3 regions of the Planococcus liqunii genome follow, and region 1 is predicted to be linked to each of the others. Evidence: predicted binding sites of a transcription regulator. Region 1 holds the regulator's gene; each other region holds the start of a gene.

Region 1 (9,802 bases):
GAAAGGTCGCCCTTCCGCTAACTGATGTACATCATAACCTTGTCCAATCCGCATCATCTTTGCCCCTCCTGTATCTGGCTTTCCAAAATGGCTTTGCCATAAATCAAATCTTCCGGTGTCGTCATTTTCACATTCTCATACGTGCTTTCCACTATTTGCACGGGATGGTTCAAGCGCTCTACGAGCATCGCTTCGTCCGTTCCCAAAAACCCGTCTTCCACAGCTGCCTTGGCTGCTTTTAAAATTAGTTCATACGTAAACGCCTGAGGGGTTTGCACCATCCACAACGCATTGCGGTCGACGGTCTCCGTGATAATCCCATTGTCCGCTTTTTTGATGGTGTCTTTTACCGGCACCGCTGCAATGGCCGCGCCGCACGCCTTGGCCGTCTCAACCAGGCGCGTAATGACATCTTGCGAGATGAACGGCCGGGCTGCATCATGCACCAGCACAACGCCACAAGGCGGAATCGCTTCAAGACAAGCCCGCACACTGTCCTGCCGCTCCATTCCGCCGTCTGCATAGCCGTGAACTTTTGTGATCTTGTATTTCGTCACATACTGATCGATGATTTGCCGTTCTTCTTCTTTCACCGCAAGCCAAATAGCTTCACACGCTGGATCTTGCTGGAACACTTCCAGCGTGTAAAGAAAAATCGGCTTGTCAAAAAGCTCGAGCAATAATTTGTTTTTATTTGCTTTCATTCGTTTCCCGCTGCCTGCAGCAGGCAAGACGACTGTATAGTTCATATTGTTACATCCTTTATCCATTCATTGAGGCTTGGCGGCCTTCACGAGGTTTCGCAAAAATCATGCGCCCTGCAGAAGTCTGCAATACACTCGTCACGGTCACATCAATAGCCTGCCCAATATACCCTTTTCCATCTTCAATAACAATCATTGTACCATCATCCAAATACGCTACGCCTTGATTTTGCTCTTTGCCGTCTTTAATGACCACTACATGCATGTCTTCACCCGGGATAACCACAGGTTTTACCGCATTGGCCAAATCATTGATATTTAAAACAGGGACATTGTGCAATTCGCAGACTTTATTCAAATTAAAATCATTGGTTACCACTTGGCCGCCCATTTTCTTCGCCGCGCGCATCAGTTTCAAGTCCACTTCACTGACTTCATCAAAATTTTCTTCCGTAATCATAATAGCACCTTCGCGCTCACTTTGGAGGCGTTTTAAAATATCCAAGCCGCGCCGGCCGCGCGTCCGCTTCAACGTATCGGAAGAATCGGCAATGTGCTGCAGTTCCGACAGTACGAATTGGGGTACGACAAACGTGCCTTCCATGAACCCGGTAGCGGAGATGTCGGCAATCCGGCCATCAATGATCACGCTGGTATCGAGCAGTTTATACGAAACTTTTTCAACAGGCGGTGCTTCAATTTCCGTTTTCTTATTTGCCGAAACCAGTCTTTGGGGAGTTAGCATCGAAATGATCTCTTCCCGCTTTTGGAATCCTACGGCAAAACCCAAATATCCGAGTACAACGGATAAAATAATTGGTGCCGCTGTAGCAACGATTGGAATATCAATGGTATTCAAAGCAAATCCGATCAGAAACGCAACGACCAACCCAATGATGAGTCCGATTGTCCCGAACAATAAATCCGGTGTCGGGGCATGAAGCAGCTTTTCTTCCATCCACTTCATAAACTTCACAATTAAATCCGCAAATAATAAAGACAATACAAAGAAAATAAGCGCGCCGATCAAGGCTGAAACGATTGCATTATTGATCCAGGGGCTGTCGGGAATAGGGATAAGTTCAAATACGTAAGGAAAAAATATGATTCCAACTGCAGCGCCAATCAGCAAAAACAAAATCTGGATAATTTTTTTTAACATAGACTCCACCTCCTTTTTTATAATTATACACATTTTGCATGAGAAAGGCTTTCAGGACCCTTGTTAGAATAAGGAAAAGAAAAAGGAGGCACCAAGTGCCCCCTCATTGTGGAAAAATTTCTTTTAATGCATCATTTACACTTTCAACGCCAATGACCCGAATGCCTTCCGGATAATCCCAGCCGCCTAAGTTGGAAGCAGGAACAATCGCGCGTTTAAACCCAAGTTTTGCTGCTTCCTGGACCCGCTGTTCAATCCGCGAGACCCGGCGCACTTCACCTGTTAGCCCGACTTCGCCGATGATGCAGTCATACACATTCGGCGCTTTGTCGCGGTAGCTTGAAACAATGCTTGCAAGCACCGCCAAATCGATTGCCGGTTCGTCAAGCTTCACGCCGCCGGCCACTTTGATATAAGCATCCTGTGCCTGCAAAAGCATACCTGCGCGTTTTTCCAGCACCGCCATGATCAGCGAAACACGGTTTTGATCAATTCCTGTTGCCATCCGTTTCGGATAGTTGAAGCTTGAAGGCGTGACCAATGCCTGAATCTCCACGAGAATCGGACGGGTCCCTTCCATCGAAGCGACAACCGTCGACCCTGCTGCACCGCTCGACCGCTCCTGCAAAAACAGCTCCGACGGATTCAAGACTTCTTTCAAGCCGCTTTGCAGCATCTCAAAAATCGCAATTTCATTCGTTGAACCAAAGCGGTTTTTCACGCTGCGCAAAATGCGGTACGTATGATGGCGCTCGCCTTCAAAATAAAGCACAGTATCCACCATATGCTCAAGAATCCGCGGCCCGGCAATCTGCCCTTCTTTTGTAACGTGGCCAACCAGGAAAATCGCGATATTTTTTGTTTTCGCAATTCGCATCAATTCTGCTGTACTTTCCCGGACTTGCGTCACGCTTCCCGGTGCTGAAGTCACTTCCGGATGATGGACCGTTTGGATAGAGTCAACCACCACAAAATCAGGCGCTACTTCTTCTATGGTATGGTGAATCAATTCCAGATTGGTTTCTGCATAGATATACAATTCCGAAGAAGACGCATCCAATCGTTCTGCACGCAACTTGGTTTGGCGGATGGATTCTTCTCCTGAAATATACAAGACGCGGCTGCCGCTATTAGCGAGCATCGCTGAAACTTGAAGCAGCAAGGTGGATTTCCCGATTCCCGGGTCTCCACCGATCAGTACCAGTGAACCCGGCACAATGCCGCCGCCAAGCACACGGTTCAACTCGCCCATCTTCGTCTCTACACGCGGTTCTTCCTGTGTTTTAATCGAGTTGATCGGCGTCGCTTTTTGAGAAACAGTAGCCGAATGCTGAAAGGCACCGCGCGTTCCTTTAGGAGCTGCCACTTCCACTTCCTCAACCATCTGGTTCCACTCACCGCACCCAGGGCATTTGCCCATCCATTTCACTGACTCATAACCGCACGATTGGCAAATAAACTTCGTTTTTTTCTTAGCCATGTGGGGCCTCCTTTTCCAAATAAAAACGCCCGCCGAAGTCCGGCGAGCGGATTGTTTAACTTATTTATTTTGTTTCAGTTGCAATCGGTTCTTTCGTACGGACCACAAAATCATCATCTTCGACATCAAACACAATTCGTTGACCCGCAATGGCTGTTCCTTTTAACAATTCTTCAGACAAACGGTCTTCGACATGTTTTTGAAGTGCACGGCGAAGTGGTCGTGCCCCGTATTCAGGATCATACCCTTCTTGCGCCACTTTTTCAAGCGCTGCTTCTGTCAATTCCAAATCGATGTTTTGCTCTTTTAAACGATCCGTCAATTGTTTCGACATCAAGTTCACAATCTCTCTCAAGTTCTCTCTTTCAAGTGAGTGGAACACGATCATGTCATCGATACGGTTCAAGAACTCAGGGCGGAAGGCTTTTTTCAACTCAGCCAACATTTTGCCTTTCATGTCTTTGTAATCCGTTTTCGCATCTTCCAAGTTGAAACCAACGTATTTGTTGTATTTCAGCTCTTCAGCACCAACGTTTGAAGTCATGATAATCACGGTATTGCGGAAATCGACTCTGCGTCCTTTGGAGTCTGTCAAACGGCCATCTTCAAGCACTTGTAAAAGAATGTTGAAGACATCCGGATGCGCTTTTTCAATTTCATCCAGCAAGACGACGGAATAAGGTTTTCTGCGGACTTTTTCAGTCAGCTGGCCGCCTTCTTCATAACCGACATAACCTGGAGGCGATCCGACAAGGCGTGACGTCGAATGTCTTTCCATGTACTCGGACATATCAATACGGATCATTGCGTCTTCATCGCCGAACATCGATTCAGCAAGCGCACGGGCAAGTTCTGTTTTACCAACACCAGTAGGCCCGAGGAAGATGAATGAACCAATTGGACGTTTCGGATCTTTCAATCCGGCACGCGCGCGGCGAATCGCTTTGGAAATCGATGTTACCGCTTCTTCCTGACCAATTACGCGGTTATGAAGAATTTCTTCCAAGTTCAATAGTTTCTCAGACTCGGTTTGCGCTAGTTTGGAAACCGGAATGCCAGTCCACATAGAGACCACTTTTGCAATGTCTTCGACTGTTACTTCAGATTCTTCTTTGCCTTGCTTTTCTTTCCATTCTTTTTTCGTTTTATCTAATTGATCTTTTAATTTTTGTTCAGCATCGCGCAAAGAAGCTGCCTTTTCAAACTCTTGGCTTTGCACCGCTTCATTTTTCTCAGAACGGGCTGCATCCAGTTTTGCTTCAAGCTCTTTCAAATCTGGTGGAGTGGTATATGAACGAAGTCTTACTTTAGAACCTGCTTCATCGATCAAGTCAATCGCTTTATCCGGCAAGAAACGGTCTGAAATGTAACGGTCCGACATTTTTGCTGCCGCTTCAATCGCTTCATCCGTAATTTTCACCCGGTGATGCGCTTCGTAACGGTCGCGTAGCCCTCTGATGATCAAGATTGTTTCGTCTACTGATGGCTCGTCTACTTGAATCGGCTGGAAGCGTCGTTCAAGAGCTGCGTCTTTTTCAATGTATTTACGGTATTCATCTAATGTTGTAGCGCCGATACATTGCAATTCACCGCGTGAAAGAGAAGGTTTCAAGATGTTTGATGCGTCAATCGCACCTTCTGCTCCACCTGCACCGATCAATGTATGCAACTCATCGATAAAGAGAATGACATTGCCGGCTTGGCGAATTTCGTCCATCACTTTTTTCAGGCGATCTTCAAATTCCCCGCGGTATTTGGTGCCTGCAACCACAGTTCCCATATCCAATACCATCACACGTTTGTCGCGTAAAGTTTCCGGCACTTCATTGTTGACGATTTGCTGGGCCAACCCTTCAGCAATCGCTGTCTTACCAACCCCTGGCTCACCGATCAAGACCGGGTTGTTTTTCGTACGGCGGCTTAATACTTCAATAACACGGGTGATTTCCTGGCTTCTTCCGATAACCGGATCCAAGCTTCCTTCACGTGCCACTTGTGTCAAATCGCGAGCTAAACCATCTAAAGTCGGCGTGTTGGCAGAAGCATTTGGGCTGCTACCAGTAGACGCCTGCTCATTGCTGCCTAACAATTGCAAGACTTGCTGACGCGCTTTATTCAAGCTGACGCCTGCATTGCCTAATACACGTGCCGCTACGCCTTCACCTTCACGGATCAACGCAAGCAGTAAATGCTCAGTGCCGATATAAGAATGGCCCAATTTGCGGGACTCATCTACAGACAGTTCAATAACTTTTTTAGCACGAGGTGTATAGTGAACGATCGGGCCGACATCTTTTTCGCCGACTCCCACCAGTTCTTTAACGCCTTCTTCGATCAATTGCGTATTAACTTCGATAGCCTCTAGAGCTTTAGCAGCAATACCGCCGCCTTCACGAATTAAACCAAGCAAAATATGCTCTGTTCCAATTGATTCATGTTTCATGCGAATAGCTTCTTCTTGAGCTAATTGAAGCACTTTTTGTGCGCGTTGTGTAAATCGATTAAACATCATGCGAATTCCTCTCCTTCATGGGTTGCTTTTTCTTTATTCAAACGCTCGCGGAATAATTTCGCGCGGGCAACATCACGTTCTTTGGGCTGCAGCGGTTTCCCGGCATATTGCTGAAGAAAAGCCGGCTGCATAAAAATCATCAATTCATTCAAAATGGACATGTCCATATCTTCGATCATTTTTAAATCAATGCCTAAGCGAACATCCGATAAACAAGTTGCTGCTTCTTCCGTAGACAATAAACGGGAATAGGTCAGCGTTCCAAGAGACCGGTAAATCCGGTCCTCCAAAGCAAGTGGTGAGTTGTTTAAAATAGCCTCTCTAGCCAATCGTTCTTGGTGAATAATCTGTTCGGTCATATTCTGCAAATCCTGCAAAATATCGTATTCCGACTTCCCAAGAGTCATTTGGTTGGAAATCTGATAGACATTGCCTAAAGCTTCGCTGCCTTCTCCGTAAATACCTCTTACGACCATTCCTAAACGTGAAATCGCTGGAATTATACGTGTAATCTGATGGGACATCGTCAACGCCGGCAAATGCAGCATGACAGAAGCTCTCATTCCTGTTCCGGTATTCGTAGGACAGCTGGTTAAATAACCAAACTTTTCATGGAAGGCATAGGAGAGATTTTTTTCCAGCAAGGAATCCAATTGGTTGGCTGCCTGATAGGCTTCTTGCAAATGAAACCCCGACTGCAGACTTTGTATCCGCAAATGGTCTTCTTCATTGACCATGACACTAAGCTCTTCATTCTCTGACAGCAGGACTGATCCTGAATGTGTCCCATTTGCCAAGTAAGGGCTGATCAAGTGTTTCTCAACCAATACTTCCCTTTGCAGCTTAGGGGTTTCCTGTATATTAATATGTGTAAACGAATGATTCAACTCATGTGCTTTATCAAGGAGAACAGAAGACACTTCTTTATCCACTTTTAGTGCTTCATCCTCCGAATATGAATAGGGAAATTGGAAGTCACTTAAATTGCGTGCCAGCCGAATGCGTGTACTCATGGCAATATCGACATTATCACCATCATTCGCCATCCAGCTGCTGGCTCTTGGTTGCAAAAAACGTTCAATTGCCATCCGGGACACCTCCTTCAAGCTGAAGATTTAATTCTTTAATTTCATCCCGGAATTTTGCTGCTTCTTCAAAATTCTCATTTTGAATTGAAACTTGCATAAGCTTTCTTAGTTCTTCTATTTCTTTTCGTATCTTTAATGTGCTTCCATAAGAAGCAGGAATTTTTCCAGCATGTTCAAAATTGCCGTTGTGAAGCCGTTTAAAAATGTTTTCTAATTGTGGTTCAAAGGCTTCATAACAAGTTGCACAACCGAATTTTCCCAGCTCCAAAAACTTTGTAAAAGTAAATCCGCAAGAAGGGCAGACCGCCACTTCTTTTTTCACTGGACTTACTGAAGTTTGCTGTTTAGGAAACCAATTAGACAACAATTGATGAATAGCCATAGGATCTTGTTCAAAAACAAAATTTAAGTTGTGGTTTTCAGCAGCACAGACGTGACATAAATGACGCTCCGTCATCTGTCCCTGCATCTTTTGTTTAACAATTACGGAAGCAGGACGTTCTCCGCATTGATCGCAAATCATTTTATCACCCCTTATGTGTTTGACTGATACTTTAAAGTAAAGAGCATCGCAATAAGTATCCTTGCCCTTACTTCATCTCGAACCGGCAAAGGCAAAAGCAAAGTGGAGCGGTCGATGGCACTTAAGATTAATTTCGCTTCTCGTTTGGATACGACATCTTCATCCAAGAGCCGAAAAACAATGTCTTCTGCCATGCTCTGAGTAGCTCCATTTTCCAGGCGGCCGATAATATCAGAAATCACATCAGATTTCTGATGCATCCTAATCCGCTTGATGCGGATATAGCCGCCCCCGCCTCTTTTGCTTTCAACCAGATAGCCCCTATCGACAGTAAACCTAGTGTTAATCACATAATTTATTTGAGAAGGCACACATTGAAATTTTTCTGCTACTTCATTTCTTTTTATTTCAATATGGTCTCTCTCGCTTAATTCGATAACTTCTTTCAAATAACCTTCAATCACGTCTGAAATATTCCGCATCGCCTTCACCTCTTCGATACATAATACGTCAAAAGCTGACTTTGACTATATTTGACTTTATTATACACCATGCATTTTAAGGAATTCAAATAGAATGATTTGCAGAAGGCGTACGTCAAAAAAGCCTCGAGAAAAATCCCAAGGCTTTTGCACATACTATTCTTTATCTAATATTCGTTTCATAAAATCTTTTGCATGACTCGAAATCGACGTAGTTTCTTCTTCTCGGTATTTAGTCAACCATTTTGTTCCTTCACGCCAAACTTCTACTACGTCGCCTTCAGTAACGTCATGTGTAAAATCTGTTACTGGAAAAGTGTACTGATCAGTGTCGCCATTAATAGGGGTTAACAAAGCCGTTCTTTTATCAATTGTCTCTACTTTATATAATCCCGGTTTCATCACCATCACCTCTCTTAAGCTTTTCCCGTAAAACAGAAAGTTCAATCCTTAGAAAGAAATTAATCAAAAATGATCACTTATGCTTATTTCAATTTTGAATAAGCGATAAAGAAAACACAAAAAAGCCGCCGCCGGAAATACCGGCAACGGCTTTTTTTCTTGGCCCAGCAATGTCCTACTCTCACAGGGGGAAACCCCCAACTACCATCGGCGCAAAAGAGCTTAACTTCCGTGTTCGGGATGGGAACGGGTGTGGCCTCTTTGCCATCATCACTGGACATGAGTGCTTGCGCCCTCAAAACTGGATATGCGACATTGAAAACAACGGTGTTTGGTTAAGTCCTCGATCGATTAGTATTCGTCAGCTGCACGCATCGCTGCGCTTCCACCCCGAACCTATCTACCTCATCGTCTTTGAGGGATCTTACTTGCTTGCGCAATGGGAAATCTCATCTTGAGGGGGGCTTCGTGCTTAGATGCTTTCAGCACTTATCCCGGCCACACATAGCTACCCAGCGATGCCCCTGGCGGAACAACTGGTACACCAGCGGTGTGTCCATCCCGGTCCTCTCGTACTAAGGACAGCTCCTCTCAAATTTCCTGCGCCCGCGACGGATAGGGACCGAACTGTCTCACGACGTTCTGAACCCAGCTCGCGTACCGCTTTAATGGGCGAACAGCCCAACCCTTGGGACCGACTACAGCCCCAGGATGCGATGAGCCGACATCGAGGTGCCAAACCTCCCCGTCGATGTGGACTCTTGGGGGAGATAAGCCTGTTATCCCCGGGGTAGCTTTTATCCGTTGAGCGATGGCCCTTCCATGCGGAACCACCGGATCACTAAGCCCGTCTTTCGACCCTGCTCGACCTGTACGTCTCGCAGTCAAGCTCCCTTGTGCCTTTACACTCTGCGAATGATTTCCAACCATTCTGAGGGAACCTTTGGGCGCCTCCGTTACTCTTTAGGAGGCGACCGCCCCAGTCAAACTGCCCGCCTGACACTGTCTCCCGCCCCGATCAGGGGCGTGGGTTAGAATTTCAATACAACCAGGGTAGTATCCCACCGACGCCTCCCCCGAAGCTGGCGCTCCGGGTTCTCTGGCTCCTACCTATCCTGTACAAGTTGCACCAAAATTCAATATCAGGCTGCAGTAAAGCTCCACGGGGTCTTTCCGTCCTGTCGCGGGTAACCTGCATCTTCACAGGTACTATAATTTCACCGAGTCTCTCGTTGAGACAGTGCCCAGATCGTTACGCCTTTCGTGCGGGTCGGAACTTACCCGACAAGGAATTTCGCTACCTTAGGACCGTTATAGTTACGGCCGCCGTTTACTGGGGCTTCAGTTCGCACCTTCGCTTGCGCTAAGCACTCCCCTTAACCTTCCAGCACCGGGCAGGCGTCAGCCCCTATACGTCACCTTACGGTTTTGCAGAGACCTGTGTTTTTG
Region 2 (9,802 bases), 1.3 Mb from region 1:
TTGATCAATGATGTGGAAATGGAGCCGGTTGAAGGACTGGATGCGGTCGTGTTGCCGGGGGCAGAAGAGGCTTTGCGGAACTCGTACAAGCAATTTGACCAGGGTTCTTCTGAGGTGCCAGCTGTAATTGAGGAAAGCGCTGGCCATTTGGTCCGCGTTGACTCGCTGTTAGGTTCGCGGTTTACAGCGGATATCGTGGCAGAAAGAGGATTTCCGCCGACTCGCTGGCGTTTAATGGCTACTCAATTGCTGACAATGCCTGGCATTCCAATCATGCAATACGGGACAGAAACCGCAATGAATGGGGAAGCCTTGCCGGAGTCCCATCAGATTTTAAACATGGCAGTGGATGAAGAATTGATCGATCATATCACCAATTTGACGACGCTGCGCAATTCTTCTTCAGCACTCCGTACCGGAGACACGGAAGTTCTTCATGAGGAAGATGGCTGGCTTGTCTATAAGCGCTTCAATGACGAAGAGTCATGGATTGTCGCGATTAACAACACTTCCTCCACTCAAAGCATTACAATTCCAGCAGATATAATTGGCAGCGATAAAGAGCTGCAGGGACTGTTTGAAAACGACCGGGTGCGCCAGGAAGCTAATGGAGAATACCGGATTTCCTTGGAACGTGAATTGGCGGAGACCTATCACGTTACGGACGAAACCGGCTTTAACAAAGCGTATATCGCAGCACTGGCCGTATTGTATATTGTCTTCATGATTTTCCTTTGGGTGGTCTGGAGAAAAGGCAAACAACGGAAAGCAGACGAAGCGGCGAAAAATAAACGATAACTAAAAAAGAACCAGCACCTGGAAAAGGTGCTGGTTCTTTAAGCTGTCGAGAAACCTCACTTGAATATGCATTCCGCTCCAAGTGGACGCTTTCCGCGGGCACGGCTTCAGCCGCTTCCTTCGCGCTGCTCAGTCCAGGGTCTTCAGCTCGTGCTGCTCCCGCAGGAGTCGCCACTTTCCGCTTCATTCCATTACTCTTTTAATAAAGAATTGTTTTTATCAGAAAGAGTGGATGAGTATGCATGCTTTTTATTCACAGTTCACTGTCGATATGGAGCAAACCAGCGGAGACGCCTGCGGGAAAGCGAGACAGCCGAGACCCCGCAAGACGCGCAGCGGCTGAGGAGGCCTGGCGGATCGCCCGCGGCAAGCGCAGCTGGTTTGCGGAATATCGGTGATATTCTAAAAAAAATTTTTTCTATTTCTTTCTCAACTAGCAAAAGAACCAGCACCTGGAAAAGGTGCTGGTTCTTTTGCTAGTTGCTTAACCCTTGATAACTTTCAAGACTATGCAGGCTATCTCGTTGCCTTCACTTGCCAAACGCTTTATAGCCCGCCATGTTAATTGGATCTTTTGGCGACGAATAGGGAGGGGCATAGCTCAGTTCCAATGCCTGCAAATCGTCGATTGTCAGCCCTGCGTAAATGGCGGTGACGAGGACGTCGATCCGTTTGTCGACGCCTTTGCCGCCGATGCACTGGGCCCCGAGGATTTTTCGGCTGTCCGCATCGTAATGGATTTTCAGCATAATTTTCGCATGATCGGGATAATAGCCGGCATTGGAATTGCCTTGGTGAACGACGGTTTTATAGGCTAATCCTTTGCTGCGGATCGTCCGTTCGTTCAGGCCGGTCATCGCCACCGTCAGCGAAAAGATTTTGACGACCGAAGTGCCGAGCAGCCCTTTTTTCGGTATGGCATTGCCGCTCAACTTCTGGGCAATTAAAAATGCTTGCCGGTGGGCGGGCCAGGCGAGCGGAACCCGTTTGGCATCGCCGGTAATCATATCGGTATTTTCAGACGCATCACCCAGCGCAAAGATGGAGGGGTCTTCGGTCTGCATATATTCGTTGGTTACAATTCCGCCGGTTTTGCCAATTGGAAGGCCGGCTCCTTCCGCCAATTCCGTGTTCGGCTTTATGCCGACGCTCATGATGATGAAATCCGCTTCCAGCTGGCTTCCATCGGAAAGTTCTACCGCTTGCGGCCCGGCTTTCGTAATTACCGTGTCTTTATGCAAATGGATATTGTTGGCTGCCAGTTCAGCTTCAATTCGCTCGGAAATGTCTGTATCGAGAATGGACATGACCTGGCTGGATTTGTGGACAATCTGAACTTTGAGGCCTAAATGCTTCAAATTCTCAGCCATTTCCAAGCCGATAAAACCGGCGCCCGAGATGACACAGGTTTTCGGCTTGTTTTCCTTGATGAAGTGCTGGATGCCCTCCATATCGTCGTAGCTGCGGAGCACAAACACATTGGCAGAAGGCAGGCCGTCGACTTCCGGTATGACGGCGGAGCCGCCGGGAGCCAGGATGAGTGTATCGTATGGTTCGGCAAATTGCTCACCCGAATCCAGATTCCGGACGAGGACCTGCTTGAATTGGCGCTGGATTTCCAGCACTTCATGCTTCAGGAAAACGTCAATATTCCGTTTTTCCTTGAATTGCTGCGGATCTGCCATCAGCAAGGATTCAGGTTCTTTGATGATATTGCCTATAACGTAAGGGGTGCCACAGGCGGCATAAGACATCGTTGAATCCCGGTCGAAAATGGTGATGTCTGCATCCGGGTCGTAAAAACGGATTTGGCCGGCTACTGTAGCACCGCCTCCTACTGCACCGACAATGACGATTTTACTCACAACATCCACCTCACATATCGACTTGATTCAAGTAAAAAACAGCAAGAGTGCCTGGTCCGGTATGGGCGGCAATCACAGAACCGATCATATAAATATCCACTTGTTTAGGATGGAGGCTGTCTTCGATTTCCTTTTTCAATAACTGGGCAAACTCCAAGTCATCGCCATGGCTGATGGCAATCGTCTGTTTTCCCCAATCGACGCCGCGTTCCTGCATCAATTCGACCATCCGCCTCAAAACTTTTTTCCGGCCGCGCAGCTTTTCAATCGGGACCAGTTTTCCTTCTTCCACATGCAATAGCGGTTTAATATTCAATAATCCGCCGACAAAAGCACTGCCTTTGGAGATGCGGCCGCCTTTGGCCATATAGTCCAAGTCTTCAACTGTGAAAAGACTTTCCATATGTTCTGCCATAAAACGGGTCTTTTCAATAATCTCGTTCAGGGAATGGCCGGCAGCGCGAAGCCTAGCCGCCTCTTTTACAAGCGTGCCATAGCCAAGAGATGCCGCTTTTGAATCAAGGATGGTCAGTTTCAAATTCGGATACTCTTCCCGCACTTGATCGGCTACCATGACCGCTGTGCTGTATGTACCAGATAACTCAGAAGAAAAGGCGATGTAATACCCTTCATCGCCCGCTTTGGCCAATTGCTCAAAGGCGTTTAACATTTCTTCCGGAGATACTTGGGACGTTTTCGGATGAATATCCGAACGGATGGCGTCATAAACTTCTTTGGAATGGATAGTGCGGATGTCTTCGAAGTCCTTATCTCCAATATGCACGCGGAGGGGGAATAAAATAACATCTTCCTCTGTGAAAAAATGTTTCGGCAAATCAGAAGCGCTGTCTGCAAATAATCTCATGTAAATCCTCCTTTTACTATTTAAGTTTTAACCGGTCAATCAATAATTCGGCAATGCCGTCTTCGTTGTTTGTCAATGTGATTTCGTTCGCGATGCTCTTTAAAGGGTCAATCGCATTGCCCATTGCGACCCCGACGCCGGCAAATTCAATCATTTCCAAGTCGTTGTCTTCATCTCCAAAAGCGATGATGTTCTCGCGGGAGATGCCGAGTGATTTGGATACGCGGTCCAGGCCGACAGCCTTGTTCAAGCCGCTTTTGACAATTTCAATGACATGCCAAGGAGCTCCCCAGCGGCGATGGTCAATCACTTCGGCATGAACTTCGTTAAGATGGTCATGGATCAAGCCAACCTTTTCATAAGGTGCATGAATGAGCAAAGAAGTCGGATCCACTTTCAAGTAATTCCGCAAATCACCCGCTGTAATCGAAGGGTCGCCGAATCGGAAAATATCCATTAGTTTCTCGTCGTGGTGATGGACGTAGACGTCGTCAAGCACTTCTGCAACGATGTTATGGAAATTAAAATCATGCATCGATTCGACAACTTCATGAACCACATCCAATGAAATCGGTGTATGGTGAACTCCCCAGTTGTTGTTCAGTGGATGGTGGACAAATGCTCCGTTGAAATTGACAATCGGGGTAGTTAAACCCAGTTCTTTATAATAAGGTTCGCTTGAACGGTAAGGGCGCCCAGTGGCAATCATTACTTGATGGCCAGCTTCCAAAGCGTGCTTCAAGGTTTGCTTAGTTTTTTCTGAAATGACTTTCTGGTCGGTCAATAATGTGCCATCTAAGTCAAGAACGATTAAATGCTGTTTCATCTTATTCCGTCTCCTTTCTCTCTCTAGCTCTAGTGTAGCGATAACAGAAGGGTTTCGTCAAAATTTCTTGAAGGGTTCGCTATGTTTCCTTATATAAAAAATGCGTGAAGAGCTCCGAATTGTTTGCCGACTTCCGAGAACATTGGTAGGATATGTATGAAGGAAGTGAACTAAATGATAGTAGAACACGAAAAATGGAATAACATTCCGCTGCTTCACATATATCCGGAAGGCAAGAAAGACGAAAGTCTGCCTACAGCGGTATTTTTCCATGGACATATGAGCGCCAAAGAACATAACTTGCATTATGCCTATCAAATGGTGGAAAAAGGGATGCGTGTCTTGCTGCCGGATGCACATTTGCACGGGGAGCGGGAAGAAGGCCTTGATGAAGTACAGATGAGCCTCCGCTTTTGGGAAGTTGTTTTAACTTCTATAGAAGAATTAGCATACATACATAAGACCATTCACGAAAAACAATGGGCAAAAGGCGAACTGGGCATAGGAGGGACGTCGATGGGCGGCATTACAACGCTCGGAGCTTTGACGGTTTATTCGTGGATCAAAGCTGCAGCCGTCATGATGGGTGCACCCAATTACGTTCAGCTGGCAAAAGCACAAATGGCTCAATTTGAATCGAAAGGCTTCAAACTTCCGATTACCGATGAAGAAAGAAAACAGATGCTTGCTACACTTGGACGCTTTGATGCTACGAAGAACAAGGGCATTTTCAATAAACGCCCTGTCTTTTTCTGGCATGGAGAGCAGGATACAACGGTGCCGTATAGCCCGACGTTCAGCTTTTTTAAAGCGTTGAAAGAAGAATATGAGGAAGTGCCGGAGCATCTTCATTTCATGGGCGAAAAAGAAGCCGGGCACGCCGTAAGCCGTCCGGGGATGCTTGCTGCCACAAGATGGCTGGCCGAACATACGGCCGAATAAGCAGGGTAATTTCATTTCAGCCCAAAGTTTGTTAAGATGAGAAGAGCAGAAAAAGGAGGGATTCTAATGGATCAAGATATGAAAGATAGCATCATGGGTGCTTTGGAACAAGTCATTGACCCGGAACTTGGAGTAGACATTGTCAACCTGGGCCTTGTATACGATGTAGAGATGTCGGAAGAGGGCTTTACTGTAGTCACGATGACATTGACTTCAATGGGATGCCCAATGGGACCTCAAATCGTTGATATGGTAAAACATGCGTTGTACGAATTGCCGGAAGTAAGCGAAGTCGATGTAAAAATCGTCTGGCAGCCGGTATGGGGCAAAGATAAAATGTCGCGTTACGCGAAAATGGCGCTCGGCGTCCGTTAATCAAAACCTTCAGGAAGCTATTTCCTGAAGGTTTTTTTGTTAGCATATCATTTGCCATCTTTGTTCAAATTGCATATAATCAAATTAGTCAAGAAAGGTCAAACTCTTAGAGGAGTGAAGAAAATGGTTCAATTTGCTAATCAAGAACAAAAATCGCCGTTGGAACAATACGGCCGAAACATGGTGGAGCAGGCAAAAAGCGGGAAAATGGATCCTGTAATCGGCAGAGACCAAGAAATACGCAATGTCATCCGCATTTTATCGCGTAAAACCAAAAATAATCCGGTGCTGATCGGTGAGCCGGGTGTCGGGAAAACCGCAATTGTCGAAGGGCTGGCACAGCGGATTGTCCGCAATGATGTGCCGGAAGGTTTGAAAAACCGGACGATCTATGAGCTCGATATGAGCTCACTGATTGCAGGCGCCAAATACCGGGGAGAATTTGAGGAACGCTTAAAAAGTGTCCTGAAACAAGTGAAAGACAGCAACGGGGAAATTATTCTTTTCATTGATGAGATCCATACGATTGTGGGAGCGGGCCGCACGGAAGGCGCCATGGATGCAGGAAATATGCTGAAGCCGATGCTGGCGCGCGGCGAGCTGTTCTGCATTGGTGCTACGACACTGGACGAGTACCGCATGCACATCGAAAAAGACCCGGCGCTTGAACGCCGGTTCCAGCAGGTCATGGTGCGTGAGCCTTCTGTCGAAGACACGGTTTCAATTTTGCGGGGGTTGAAAGAGCGTTTTGAATTGCATCACGCCGTGCGTATCCATGACCGGGCAATTGTAGCGGCAGCTGCGATGTCTGACCGGTACATTACGGAACGGTTTTTGCCGGATAAAGCAATCGATTTGATTGACGAGGCATGTGCCATGATCCGGACGGAAATTGATTCCATGCCGCAGGAACTGGATGAAACCACACGCCGTCTGATGCAATTGGAGATTGAAGAACAGGCGCTGCAAAAAGAAAAAGACACGGCCAGCATTACGCGCCTTGAAACATTGCGCAAAGAAATTGCCGAGCTGAAGGAGTCATCTTCTGGCATGCAGCAGCAGTGGAAAACAGAAAAAGAATCGTTGAAAAAAATCCAGGAAAAACGCGAGAAGCTGGATCAATACCGTCGACAGCTGGAAGACGCGGAAAATAAGTACGATTTGAATGCCGCTGCCGTACTGCGCCACGGAAAAATTCCGGAATTGGAAAAAGAATTGGCGGCTCTTGAAGGGGAACTGAAAAAAGACGGAGCGGCCCGGTTACTGCGGGAAGAAGTGACCGACGATGAAATCGCCGGAATCGTCGCCAGATGGACAGGGATTCCGGTAACGAAACTGGTGGAAGGCGAACGCGAGAAATTGCTGCGCCTCGGCGACACCTTAAAAGAACGCGTCATCGGCCAAGACCGGGCAGTCGAGCTTGTGACGGAAGCGGTATGGCGTGCACGCGCCGGCATCAAAGATGAACAGAAGCCAATCGGTTCATTTATCTTCCTTGGCCCTACGGGAGTCGGGAAAACGGAACTGGCGAAATCGCTGGCAGCGAACCTGTTTGATTCGGAAGACCATTTTATCCGGATTGACATGTCGGAGTATATGGAAAAGCATAGCGTCTCCCGTCTTGTCGGCGCACCTCCGGGCTATGTCGGCTATGAAGAAGGCGGCCAGTTGACGGAAGCGGTCAGACGCAACCCGTACTCTGTTGTATTGCTGGACGAAATCGAAAAAGCGCATCCGGACGTCGCAAATATTCTGCTGCAGATTTTGGATGATGGCCGCATTACAGACAGCCAGGGACGGCTTGTCAACTTCTCGAACACGGTTGTTATCATGACTTCGAATATCGGTTCTGCCTATATCGGAGCGGAAGATACGGAACACAACATTGAAGATGTCGTGATGTCGGAACTTCGAAAGCATTTCAAACCGGAGTTATTGAACCGCATTGACGATATCGTCATTTTCCACGCGTTGAATAACAGCCACTTTTATGGCATTGCGAAGAAAATGCTGGCTGAATTGGCTAAACGCATGAAACAGCAGCAGCTAGGGCTGGAAGTAGATGACTCGGTAATCGAGTACATCATTGAAGCGGGAACGGATCCGCTGTTCGGAGCCCGTCCTTTGAAACGCTTTATCCAACGCGAAATTGAAACGAAAATCGCACGGGAATTGATCAAAGGCGACCTTGCGCCAAATACCGTTCTGCAATTGGGCATGGACTATGGAAAATTAATTATCAACAAAAAAGAAGCGTAATCCGGATTCCGGATTACGCTTCTTTTCATGATTAATGCTTTTCAGCTACAGGCTCATCCGGAATAATTGCAGAAATTACAAAGATCAGGACAGAAACCCCTATAGAAATATAAACGCCCAGCATAAAATCAAAATGTACGTTTTGGACTGCACTTACTACGTAGTTCAACAAAGAAATTAATAAAAATGACCATAAGAATGTTCCAATATATTGCATTAGTTTCACCTCAACATAGAAATATCTTCTATCATCATATCATAGAGCCTCTCTGACAGAAAGAAAGTTTATCATATAAAAAAATAATTTGTCTGAAGTATGTCAGTAAGTTGAAAAAATTGATGAAAGGGCGTATTATTATTACCAGGTACTAATAATTGATGTTAATTGAAAAGAGGGACCAATAATGAATGCAGGAATTATCGGCATAGGCAGATGCCTGCCTGAAGATAAGCTAACGAATTTCGATCTGGAAAAACGCATGGATACTTCAGATGAATGGATCCGTACGATGACCGGGATTGAAGAGCGCCGGATTGCAAAAGATGATCAGGACACCTCCCATATGGCGTTGGACGCAGCGAAGAAAGCCATTGAGGATGCTGGAATAGACCCGGCGGAAATCGGTCTGATTCTGGTTGCGACCGTCACACCGGACCAGCCGTTCCCTTCGATGTCATGTGCCATCCAACAGGAAATTGGCGCAGTCAATGCTGCTGCAATGGACCTTTCGGCTGCATGTGCAGGATTTATGTATGGACTCGTAACTGCAAAACAATTTATTGAATCTGATGTATATAAATATGTTCTCGTTGTGGGAGTAGAAAAATTATCTAAAATCACTAACTGGGAAGACCGCAACACGGCTGTGCTTTTCGGTGACGGAGCAGGAGCTGCTGTTCTCGGGAAAGTATCGGAAGGGCGCGGAATCCTTTCCTTTGAGCTGGGAGCGGACGGCACTGGCGGAAAACATTTGTACCAAGATGAATACTTGGTGATGAATGGGCGTGAAGTGTTTAAATTCGCTGTTCGCCAAATGGGCGAATCTGCGGCAAATGTTATTGAAAAAGCAGGGCTAAGCCAGGAAGACGTAAGCTTCCTGATTCCGCACCAGGCGAATATCCGGATTATGGAAGCGTCAAGAGAACGTTTAGGCCTGCCGATTGAAAAAATGTCGAAGACTATCCATAAATACGGCAATACATCTGCAGCTTCTATTCCGATTTCACTGGTCGAAGATGTCGAAGAGGGACGGATCAAAGAAGATGATGTCGTCGTGATGGTCGGCTTTGGCGGCGGATTGACTTGGGGCGCAATAGCAATGAGATGGGGCAAATAATTGTACAATCGAAAGGAAGAAGATAGAATGACGAATCGTCGAGTAGTAATCACTGGAGTCGGTGCTGTAACTCCATTAGGAAACAACATAGAGACAACTTGGGAATCCGTAAAAAATGGCGTATCAGGAGTTGGTCCACTGACAAGATTGGACGCGGACCAGTATCCGGCTAAAGTAGCTGCCGAAATTAAAGACTTTTCCATAGAAGACTATATCGAGAAAAAAGAAGCCAGAAAAATGGACCGTTTTACGCATTACGCATTGGCATCATCCATTATGGCGATGAAAGATGCCAATCTTGAGCTGGATGAAAAAACGGCTCTTCGGACAGGCGTTTGGATTGGATCAGGAATTGGTGGAATGGAAACAATCGAAAACCAGTTGGAAGTATTGAATAATCGCGGCGTGCGTCGAGTAAGTCCGTTCTTCGTGCCAATGATTATTCCGGATATGGCATCGGGCCAAGTCTCCATTTACTTTGGCGCAAAAGCCATCAACTCCTGTTCGGTTACTGCATGTGCTTCCGGCACGAACT
Region 3 (9,802 bases), 1.1 Mb from region 1:
TATTTTTCGTGCTGCACCTTCATCTGTAATTAAGGTCGTCTGCGGCGGTGCAATTTTGAAATACGAGAGAATCGCTGTCGCTTTTGAACGTCCCCCTGCAACCGCCAGGATAAATGGTGCGTTTTGAACCTGCTCCATTTGAATTCCCGCTGTGCGGATGCGGTAAACTACATTTCCTTCTTTGTCGAAGTAATAGCCGAACGCTTCGCTGACCGCTCCGCCGTTTCGGATGCGATTGACCTCTTCCACCGAAGACTTGCGGTGCAGCGCAATTTCTTCAGCGTTGCCGATGCCATGGACAACTACTTCTGTCTGATCATACAGCTCCATCATTTCCTTGATCACCGGTTCCCGCATCATCATCTCGTACGCTTCCGCACTTAAATGATCCGGCAGGTAGAGCGTTTTGACGGCTCCGCCCGTTTTTTCAGCGAACAAAGAAGCAATGGTATTGGCTTGATGCAGCACATCTTCGCCAAGTCCGCCTCTTGCCGCAATAAATTGCAAAGAGGCGTCTTTCTTATCTGCAGTGATTTCTTTCGAAATGGCGGCCATCGTGCTGCCGCCGGTCACTGCAATTTTTTTATACAGTGGGAACTTTGTTTCCAATAAGCGGGCTGCTTCTTTGCCAATGTTTGCCTTCACTGCTGGAATGTCATCGCTGTCTTGCGGCAGAATGAGCACTCTTGTGATGCCTAAAATCGATTTCAGCTGCTTTTCCATGTCTGACAAGCCAGCCATTTCGCGCATGAAATCTTTTAAAGCTTCCAGCACTTCCTCGCCTTGTACCGAAACATACATGCCGGAAGTTCTGGCTTCAATCAACTGCTGGTTTCGCAGTAAATCCGTTTCTTTCCGAATATCCCGTTCTGTCATGCCGGCAAGTTCACTTAACGTCCGCCTGCCAATCGGCTGTTCCAATCCAATCGTCTGCAGGATCTGATAACGTTTCTTCAGGAGCTCGGTCATTTCCGGCATCAGCTTTTTTTTCGCTTCCGTTAATGGATCCATTCGTTCACTCCATTTCGAGCTGGACGTTTTTTGTCCCACTTGTTATTTTTATGTCCCACTAGTTACATTCTAGCGAATCACTTATTAAAATGCAAATAAAAAGAAGCGTTAAAATTCTAACGCTTCCAGCAGTTCGATATAGCCGACGTTTCCGTAAATGGCCACTTCCCCGTCTTTTTCAACGACAGGAATCATCAGCATGTATTTTTCATGGAGGGCATCGTCGCTCTCGATATTGACTTCTTCGTACTCAAACGGAAAATCTTCTCTTACGAGTTCCATCATCATTTTTGCCTCGTCGCATAACGGACAGTTGGGCCGTGTGTATAAAGTAATCATGTTTTCCCTCTTTCTTCAGAATTTGCGGCCGGCACCGCCTCCGCCTCCGGAACCGCCGCGGCCGCTTCGCGAACTGCTGCTTCGGCGGGAACTTGACGGACTTCTTTTTCCTGCACTTTTGCTATTGCCTCTCCCGGCCCCGTCGCCAAATAAAGAAACGAGGATCCAGATGACAAAAATGCCGACGAGGATGAGCCGAGGAATCAGCCATACATCCTTTTCTTCAGCACCACTCGGCTGCTGAGTTAACGGCTGTGGAACTGCCAGCTCCGCATCCCAGCCATAAGTTGTTCCTATTTCTTCATGAAGCGCTTTATAGGTATCTTTTATTCCCGCGCCAAAATCATTTTGCTTAAGGTGGGAAACGGCATAGTCATCCAGGATCCGTCCCACTTTGCCATCTGGCAGAACGGCTTCAAGGCCGTAACCGGTAGAAATGTAAATTTCCCGGTCTCCAGTCGAAACGACCATGAGCACGCCATTATTTTCTTCTTTTGTCCCTACTCCGTAATGCCGGAGGGCTTCCACCGCATAATCAGCAATCGGTTCACCGTCCAGTGTCGGGACAACCATCACTGCCAGCTGAGCCGTGGTGGCATCTTCAAGCTCTCTTCCCAACTGCCGCAGTTCCTCTTCTTCTTCAGGAGTTAATACGCCGGCAATGTCCTGAATGTAAATATCCCCTGCCAATTCGGGAAATTCAAAAGCTAGGACAGGAGCCGCAGCCATAAAACTGAAAATCCCAAACAGAACCATCCATTTCTTCATCATTCCTTGGTGCTTCCAAAGTCTACTTCCGGAGCGTCTGAAGCATCCGGGTCTGCTCCAAAATATTGTTTTTCACTAAATCCGAAAACAGCGGCAACTACATTGCCAGGAAAACTTTTTGCTTTGCGGTTGAATCCGGAAACCGTTCCATTAAAATCCTGTCTGGCTACCGCAATCCGGTTTTCCGTGCCTGCCAGCTCATCCGAAAGCTGCTGGAAGTTTTCACTGGAACGAATTTCCGGATAGTTCTCTACTACTGCCAGCAGCCGGCTCAAAGCGCCGCTCAACTCGGCATCTGCACCGGCTTGTTCACTTACGCCCTTTGCACCGGCCAAATTCGAACGCGCCTCTGTGACACTATCGATAATGTCCTGTTCCTGGCCGGCGAATCCCTTAACGGTTTCCACCAAGTTGGGAATCAAGTCATGTCTTCGCTGCAATTGATTTTCAAGCTGTGCATACGATTCGTCCACCGCTTCTTCAAGCTGTACGAAACTGTTGTAGCTCGGGATTAAAATCGCAGCTGCTATTACAATAAATGCAATGACAATCATAAAAGGAATCAATTGTTTTTTCAATGCTTCACCTCTTCAGTAGTTTGTCCAAAATTTATTCTTCTTCAGTATAAAGCATTACAACAATTATTTTTGGAATTTTATTCCTTCCCTTAATTATTGGGAATGAATTTCCGTTATAACTTTTTAACAGCACAAAAAACCCGATTTGCCTTGGAGAGGCAAATCGGGTCTTCACTTTTTATATGCCCTCGGAAGGAATCGAACCTCCATTTTAAGAACCGGAATCTTACGTGTGATCCATTACACTACGAGGGCGTTTGGTCGTTAACGACTTTTCTATTATAACCATAATAAAAAAAGTTTTCAAGCACCTTTTTATAATTCGTTAGATTTGACCTTCATTGACCAAGATGTGTATGATATTAATACAGCTGGAAGAACTTTCAGCAGGAAATGACCATTACCTATTATGAGGAGGAACTATCTTATGAATTTAATTCCTACAGTAATTGAACAGACAAGCAGAGGCGAACGCGCCTACGATATTTATTCGCGCTTGTTGAAAGACCGTGTCATCATGCTCGGCAGCGGAATCGATGATAATGTTGCCAACTCAATCGTAGCTCAGCTCCTTTTCCTTGAAGCTGAAGATCCGGATAAAGATATTTCCATCTACATTAACAGCCCGGGCGGCAGCATCACTGCCGGTATGGCGATCTATGATGTTATGCAGTTCATCAAGCCTGACGTACAGACCGTCTGCATCGGTATGGCGGCATCAATGGGTGCTTTCCTTCTTGCAGCCGGAACTAAAGGCAAACGCTATGCACTTCCGAACGCTGAAGTCATGATTCACCAACCGCTTGGCGGAGCTCAAGGGCAAGCGACAGAAATCGAAATTGCCGCGAAACGCATCTTGCACCTTCGCGAAAAATTGAACGAAATCCTGTCAGAACGTACTGGCCAGCCGCTTGAAGTGATTTCTAAAGACACTGACCGCGACAACTTCATGACTGCTGAACGCGCAGTTGAATACGGTTTGGTTGACCAAATCATCACGCGCAACAAAATGTTGGAAGACAAAAAATAAGATACGCTAAAAGGACCAGGATGAAATCATCCCGGTCCTTTTTCTATTTGTATTCCAAATAAAAGTCCACAGCTTGAGCTGTGGACTTTTTTACGCTTCTTTTTCGATTTGTGCAGCCAGTGAATCGACTGCTTCTTGTTCGTCTCTGCCGTCGGCAGAAATTTTAACGCTGGTGCCTTTGCTAATGGCCAGGCTCATAATGCCCATGATGCTTTTCGCATTTACTTTTTTATCGTCTTTTTCCAGGTATACATCCGAATTAAACCGGTTGGCTTCCTGGACAAACAATGCCGCCTGCCTTGCTTGTAAACCTGATTTCAACTGGACTACCACTTGTTTTTCAACCATATTGCTCCTCCTCTAAAACTGATCTGCACACCCAAAATATATGAAAGAACGGCCAAAATTATTGGCCGATCATCTCTCCCTTGCGCAAGTTTTCGGCAATTTCATCAATTTTCCGCAATCTGTGATTTACACCGGATTTGCTGACACTGCCTGCCGATACCATTTCACCCAGTTCTTTTAACGTGACGTCCTGGTATTCCACCCGCAGCCGTGCGATTTCCCGCAGCCGCTCAGGCAATTGGTCAATACCGATCATTTGATCGATAAAGCGGATATTTTCCACTTGGCGCAGCGCGGCGTCGATGGTTTTATTTAAATTCGCCGTTTCACAGTTCACTAGGCGGTTTACACTGTTGCGCATATCCCGGATGATCCGCACGTCTTCAAATTTCAATAGCGCAGAGTGGGCCCCTGCTATGCTCAGGAAATCTGAAATCTTTTCTGCTTCTTTCAAATAAGTTACAAAGCCTTTTTTCCGTTCAATCGTTTTTGCATTCAAGTGGAATTCGTTCATCAAGTCCACTAAAGATTCTGCGTGGTCTTTGTAAAGCGAATAGATTTCCAAGTGATAAGAAGACGTTTCCGGATTATTGACAGAACCGCCAGCTAAAAATGCACCGCGCAAGTAAGCGCGTTTGCAGCAATTTTTTTCAATCAGTGATTTATTGATTTCATGTTCAAATTGGAAGCCTTCTGAAATGATCGCTAAGTCTTCCAATACATGTTTAGAACCTTCCCTGATTCTGCAAATGTAAACGTTGTTTTTCTTCAGCCGCATTTTCTTCCGCACCAGCAATTCCACTGGATACGCCCGGTAAAACCGCTTAAGCAGCGTGTAGATCCGACGGGCAATCGCTGCATTTTCCGTCTGGATATCAAGGCTTAGCTGTCGGTTTGAAAATGACAGGGTTCCATTCATTCGAATCAAGGCAGATAATTCCGCTTTCCCGCAACAATCGTCCACTTCTACTTGGGTCATCTCTTTTTTTGTTTCCGAAGCAAAAGACAAAACATCTTCCCCCTTTCCAAGAGCTAAAAATATAGCTGCTTTGGATCTTCTTTGGCCAGGCCTCCGGCATATTCAAATAACCATTCTGCCACTTTCAATGGTTCATGCCGGACCGTTTCACCCAAAATGTTGGCGATGTCCTGTTTAAAAATTTCAAGGCCCATGCTCTGCAATCGTTCTTCATCGTACGCCACAGGCCAGGCTTTTTGTTTGATATAGCGTTCCGCAATTCCTTGGGGAACTTGTTCTTTATTCAGTAAAATGGCGTCCAGAAACGGTTCGCCTACATGGTCATAGAGCGCCTTGACGTGATCGCAAGCCGTATATTTATATGTTTCTCCGGCTTGTGTCATCAGATTGCAAATATAAATCTTTTTGGCTTCGGCTGATATGACCGCCTTTTTGATGTCTTTTACGAGGAGGTTCGGCAAAATGCTGGTGTACAGCGACCCGGGCCCTACAACGATGACATCCGCCTTTTGAATGGCTTCTATGGTATCCGGCAAAGTCTTGACATCGCGCGGCTCCAGGAATACTCTCTTGATTGGCTGTAAATACGCCGGAATTTTTGATTCTCCACTGACAATCGTGCCATCTTCAAATTCTGCATGAAGCGTGACCAATTGGTTGGCTGCCGGCAATACGGTTCCGTTGACATTCAGCACGCGGCTCATTTCTTTCACGGCATGCGAAAAATCCCCGGTGATGTTGGTTAAGGCCGCCAACATTAGATTGCCCAGTGAATGGCCGTCCAGATCCGGTGATTGTTTAAATCGATATTGAAACATTTCTGCTACCAATGGTTCGGCATCTGACAGCGCAGCCATGACGTTGCGGATATCGCCTGGAGGCGGAATATCCAAGTCATTCCGAAGGCGCCCAGAGCTTCCCCCATCGTCGGCTACGGTCACAATCGCAGTCAAATCCAACGGGAACTTTTTCAAGCCCCGCAGTAATGTGGACAGCCCTGTGCCGCCGCCGATGATGACAACCCGTTTCCGGCGTAAAGTACTTTCCATGCACTCAGCCCTTTCTTGTTTTGACATCCCGATGCGTAATGATCGTTTTGTTGTTTTCGGCCAGCAGTTTTCCGTAGTATTCAGCAAGCGTCACTGAACGGTGCTGCCCGCCCGTACAGCCGAAAGCAATAACCAATTGGGCTTTGCCTTCGTTTTTATATTGGGGAATGATGAAGTCAAAAAGGTCGCTCAATTTGCTGATCAATGTCTGTGTTTCGCCCCATTGAAGCACGTAGCTTGAAACCGGTTCATCCAGACCCGATAATGGCTTTAAATCTTCAATGTAATAAGGATTGGGCAGGAAGCGCACATCGAAAACCAAATCGGCATCAATCGGAATGCCATGTTTGAAACCGAATGACATGACATTGACGGTAAATTTATTGCTGGATTGCGTTGCAAAATCTGATACAATTTTTTCTCTAAGCTGGCGAGGCGTCATTGACGAGGTGTTGTAGATATACTTCGCCCGTCCTTGCAAATCCATCAGCATATCGCGTTCTTTTTTTATGCCGCCCAGCACTAAGCCGCCTGGCGACAAAGGATGCGAACGCCGTGATTCTTTGTAGCGGCTGACCAGTGTCTGATTATCCGCATCCAGGAAGAGGATGGTGGTGGATACTTTCGGTTCTTTCGAAATATTGTCGATTGCATCGACTAGGCTGTCAAAAAAGTCGCCGCCCCGCAAATCCATTACGGCAGCGACGCGTTTCATCGATTTGCCCGAGTCTCTCATCAACTTGATAAAAGTCAATAGAAGCGCAGGCGGCAAGTTGTCAATTGTAAAAAAGCCCAAATCCTCGAAGCTTTGGATGGCGACTGTTTTGCCCGCTCCTGACATGCCGGTAATTATGATTAATTCAGTTTCATCGGTGTGCTTATCCATTACGCGGAATCCCCTCTTCGGTAGACGTTTGAATGTTTTCGTTGATCAATTGGAATTCAGATGAATAATGGAACGTGCCGTACTGCATGCCTTCCTGGCTTACGGCAAACTTCAAGTTTGTCCGGTCGCCTTCTGCCATCGGCAAGAAATCCAAACTTTCAACAGGATGCCATTCAAGCAGCCCTTCTCTTGTTTCTTCATAAGGGGTGCCGGTGATGCCGGTTGCGAGAAACGTAAACAGCATCCATTCGTCTACGATTTGCTCCCCTTCTTGTATCATCATCGTATAAATCCCTTTTAAATGAGTGCCGATCGGCGTCGCTCCGGTTTCTTCCTTAAACTCCCGGATGGCGGCTTCGTAAATCGATTCTCCTGATTCCATTTTCCCGCCCGGGGCTACGTACCAATCCCGCCGGGGTTTCTTCAATAGCAATACTTGTCCGTTCTGGACCACTAATAAATTTGCGATTCGCTGCACTGTCGACACTCCGTATCTATTGTAAACTCTCTCCATTATACATCTATCCAGGCGTGTCATGCAAAAAAGAAAAGTGAAAAGAGCCGTTTAGCTTCGACAGGCATAAGCCGAACTGGCGAAGCGGCGTTTTATGCCGCACAGCCTGGTTGGCTTATGACCCGAGAAGCTGGCTCTTGCAACTGGACACTAAGAAAAGTGCAGGCGGCTTGTTCAGCCCCGACAAGCGCTGGAGGGCTTGAAGATAATGGCGTTCTTTGCCATTACCGGCAAGACCGAAGCGACTCGAGGGGCTAGCCGCCGGAACTGGACACTAAGAAAAGAAGAGGCACCTGTTTAGGCCGGTTGGAAATAATAAGATCTCCACACAAAAAAAGAAGCCGTCTTCCGAGTGAATCGGAAAACGGCTTGTCAAAGTTTCTTTATAAAAAGGGGGTCAATTTACTATTCCTACTCTACCACTTATCTGTGACAAGCGTGTTACAGCAGGATTAAATTAGCGTTAAATCAGGCTTTAATCCCGATTCGTTCAACCAGTTCCTCAATATAATGCTGAACAGCTTGTGCAGCGATACTGCCGTCGCCCGTTGCAGTTACAACTTGGCGAAGCATTTTTTCGCGGACATCCCCTGCAGCGTAGATTCCTGGAACCGATGTTTCCATTTTTTCATTAGTCACGATGTAGCCTTCGTCGTTTAAGATGCCAAGGTTTGCAAATGGTTTCGTCAATGGCAGCATGCCGATGTAAATGAATACGCCATCTGCATCAAATTCCTGTTCTGCACCGTCTTTAGTAGAAACCAGGGTGACGCTGCCGACTTTGCCGTTTTCGTCATTGATTTCTTTCACGGTATGGCTCCAGATAAAGTCGATCTTATCGTTTGCAAATGCGCGGTCTTGAAGAATTTTTTGCGCACGCAATTCATCACGTCTGTGGACGATTGTGACTTTGTCAGCGAAACGCGTCAAATAGACGCCTTCTTCAACTGCAGAGTCCCCGCCTCCGACAACAACAAGGTTTTTCTGTTTGAAGAATGCTCCGTCGCAAACCGCACAATAGCTGACGCCGCGGCCGCCCAGTTCGCTTTCTCCCGGAACACCCATTTTCTTGTATTCGGCACCTGTCGTAATAATAACCGCACGAGCCTTGTATTCTTTCGAACCTACGATGATGGTTTTATATTCTTCCCCATCGATAATTTCTTTTACATCTCCGTACGCATATTCAGCACCGAATTTCTTCGCATGCTCGAACATTTTATTGGAAAGATCCGGTCCAAGGATGTGGTCAAACCCCGGATAGTTTTCAATTTCTTCCGTATTGGCCATTTGGCCGCCCGGAATTCCACGCTCTAACATTAATGTTTTCAAGTTCGCTCTCGATGTGTAAACAGCGGCAGTCATGCCTGCTGGTCCTGCTCCAATAATGATTACGTCGTACGTATTATTCGTCTCAGTCATAATAGGACCTCCTAAATCTCAGTAACTAAATCGTATAAGATTCCCGGCATTGCGGCAACTTTTTTGCTTAGCTCTCAAAAAGCGGCAGGAATTTCGCCAGTTCGTTGACGTATTTTGTCAATGTGGCAGCCGAAACGCCAAACTGGTCGGCAACCGCTTTTTTTGTAGCAGACCGGTCTCTTGAAAATTTGACCATATACCATGTTGCAGCAGCCAAAGCCTTCGGATTTTTAAATCCATAATTTTCATCAAACGCCTTTTCAACCAACATAAACCACAGTTGAAAAACGGCGGCGTTTTGTTCGGTCACCATCTTTTCTTCCTCATACAGGATTTCAGCGGCTTTCATGGCGCGCACGAAAGCCATTTCTTCCGGTACGGATTCTTTAAACGGATGGCCCAGCGCATATCCAAGCAGATAAGTTTCAATTACGGTCGGCTGTTCCGAATTGAGCCAGTTCGGATGAGAAATGATTTCCTGTTTATGGGCAGACTTGCCGAGCAAGAACAAGCCAAACAGCCGCTCGCTTTTTTGCACATGATCGAGTTTTCCGACGAGGTAATCGCGGTCATGTTCGAGTGCATCAGCATGCGGCATGGCAGCCTGTTCGGCCCATGGTTCATAACCGTCTTTTCCCGGATCCATTTTCGTCAACTGCTTCCAGGCCTGTTTTGCTATGTCTTCATGGCCGGAATGGTAAGCGGCATGGGATAGCCAGAAATAAAACGCCGGATCTCCGTCAAAGCCACGTTTTTGCAAACTGCGCAGCCAGCGGTAGGCTTCTTTGTATTTGCCGACCAAGGCAAAAGTTGCCCCCAGTTTATAGCGGTGCTCAAAGACATAAGGCTGGATTTTCTTCAATAATTCCAGGACGTCT

What was found. The regulator CtsR, encoded in region 1, represses protease genes until heat stress. The targets are predictions, from matches to a motif close to ATGGTCAATAAAGGTCAAACA.
Region 2: QWY22_RS13795 (ATP-dependent Clp protease ATP-binding subunit) is a predicted target of CtsR. The motif match lies at 5,756-5,776, and genes of this name have one in related genera.
Region 3: clpP (ATP-dependent Clp endopeptidase proteolytic subunit ClpP) is a predicted target of CtsR. The motif match lies at 3,025-3,045, and genes of this name have one in related genera.

What each region holds. Positions count from the first base shown of each region.
Region 1 is NZ_CP129238.1:95,612-105,413, reverse strand. Features, by position in the region: gene ispF (2-C-methyl-D-erythritol 2,4-cyclodiphosphate synthase) at 1-57, opposite strand, end outside; gene ispD (2-C-methyl-D-erythritol 4-phosphate cytidylyltransferase) at 54-749, opposite strand; gene QWY22_RS00505 (PIN/TRAM domain-containing protein) at 763-1,866, opposite strand; gene radA (DNA repair protein RadA) at 1,970-3,346, opposite strand; gene clpC (ATP-dependent protease ATP-binding subunit ClpC) at 3,411-5,858, opposite strand; gene mcsB (protein-arginine kinase McsB) at 5,855-6,946, opposite strand; gene QWY22_RS00485 (UvrB/UvrC motif-containing protein) at 6,936-7,469, opposite strand; gene QWY22_RS00480 (CtsR family transcriptional regulator) at 7,481-7,951, opposite strand; gene QWY22_RS00475 (hypothetical protein) at 8,108-8,353, opposite strand; rRNA gene rrf (5S ribosomal RNA) at 8,516-8,631, opposite strand; rRNA gene QWY22_RS00465 (23S ribosomal RNA) at 8,685-9,802, opposite strand, start outside.
Region 2 is NZ_CP129238.1:2,727,714-2,737,515, reverse strand. Features, by position in the region: gene QWY22_RS13825 (alpha-amylase family glycosyl hydrolase) at 1-798, shown strand, start outside; gene QWY22_RS13820 (CoA-disulfide reductase) at 1,329-2,663, opposite strand; gene QWY22_RS13815 (DegV family protein) at 2,674-3,528, opposite strand; gene QWY22_RS13810 (Cof-type HAD-IIB family hydrolase) at 3,545-4,354, opposite strand; gene QWY22_RS13805 (prolyl oligopeptidase family serine peptidase) at 4,529-5,296, shown strand; gene QWY22_RS13800 (metal-sulfur cluster assembly factor) at 5,363-5,671, shown strand; gene QWY22_RS13795 (ATP-dependent Clp protease ATP-binding subunit) at 5,795-7,930, shown strand; gene QWY22_RS13790 (DUF2929 family protein) at 7,962-8,147, opposite strand; gene QWY22_RS13785 (beta-ketoacyl-ACP synthase III) at 8,335-9,267, shown strand; gene fabF (beta-ketoacyl-ACP synthase II) at 9,295-9,802, shown strand, end outside.
Region 3 is NZ_CP129238.1:1,216,603-1,226,404, reverse strand. Features, by position in the region: gene QWY22_RS06130 (sugar-binding transcriptional regulator) at 1-1,011, opposite strand, end outside; gene QWY22_RS06125 (glutaredoxin family protein) at 1,120-1,350, opposite strand; gene QWY22_RS06120 (TPM domain-containing protein) at 1,366-2,121, opposite strand; gene QWY22_RS06115 (LemA family protein) at 2,118-2,696, opposite strand; tRNA gene QWY22_RS06110 (tRNA-Arg) at 2,880-2,951, opposite strand; gene clpP (ATP-dependent Clp endopeptidase proteolytic subunit ClpP) at 3,124-3,726, shown strand; gene QWY22_RS06100 (HPr family phosphocarrier protein) at 3,817-4,074, opposite strand; gene whiA (DNA-binding protein WhiA) at 4,133-5,083, opposite strand; gene QWY22_RS06090 (gluconeogenesis factor YvcK family protein) at 5,107-6,102, opposite strand; gene rapZ (RNase adapter RapZ) at 6,107-6,988, opposite strand; gene QWY22_RS06080 (8-oxo-dGTP diphosphatase) at 6,981-7,466, opposite strand; gene trxB (thioredoxin-disulfide reductase) at 7,971-8,924, opposite strand; gene QWY22_RS06070 (tetratricopeptide repeat protein) at 8,992-9,802, opposite strand, start outside.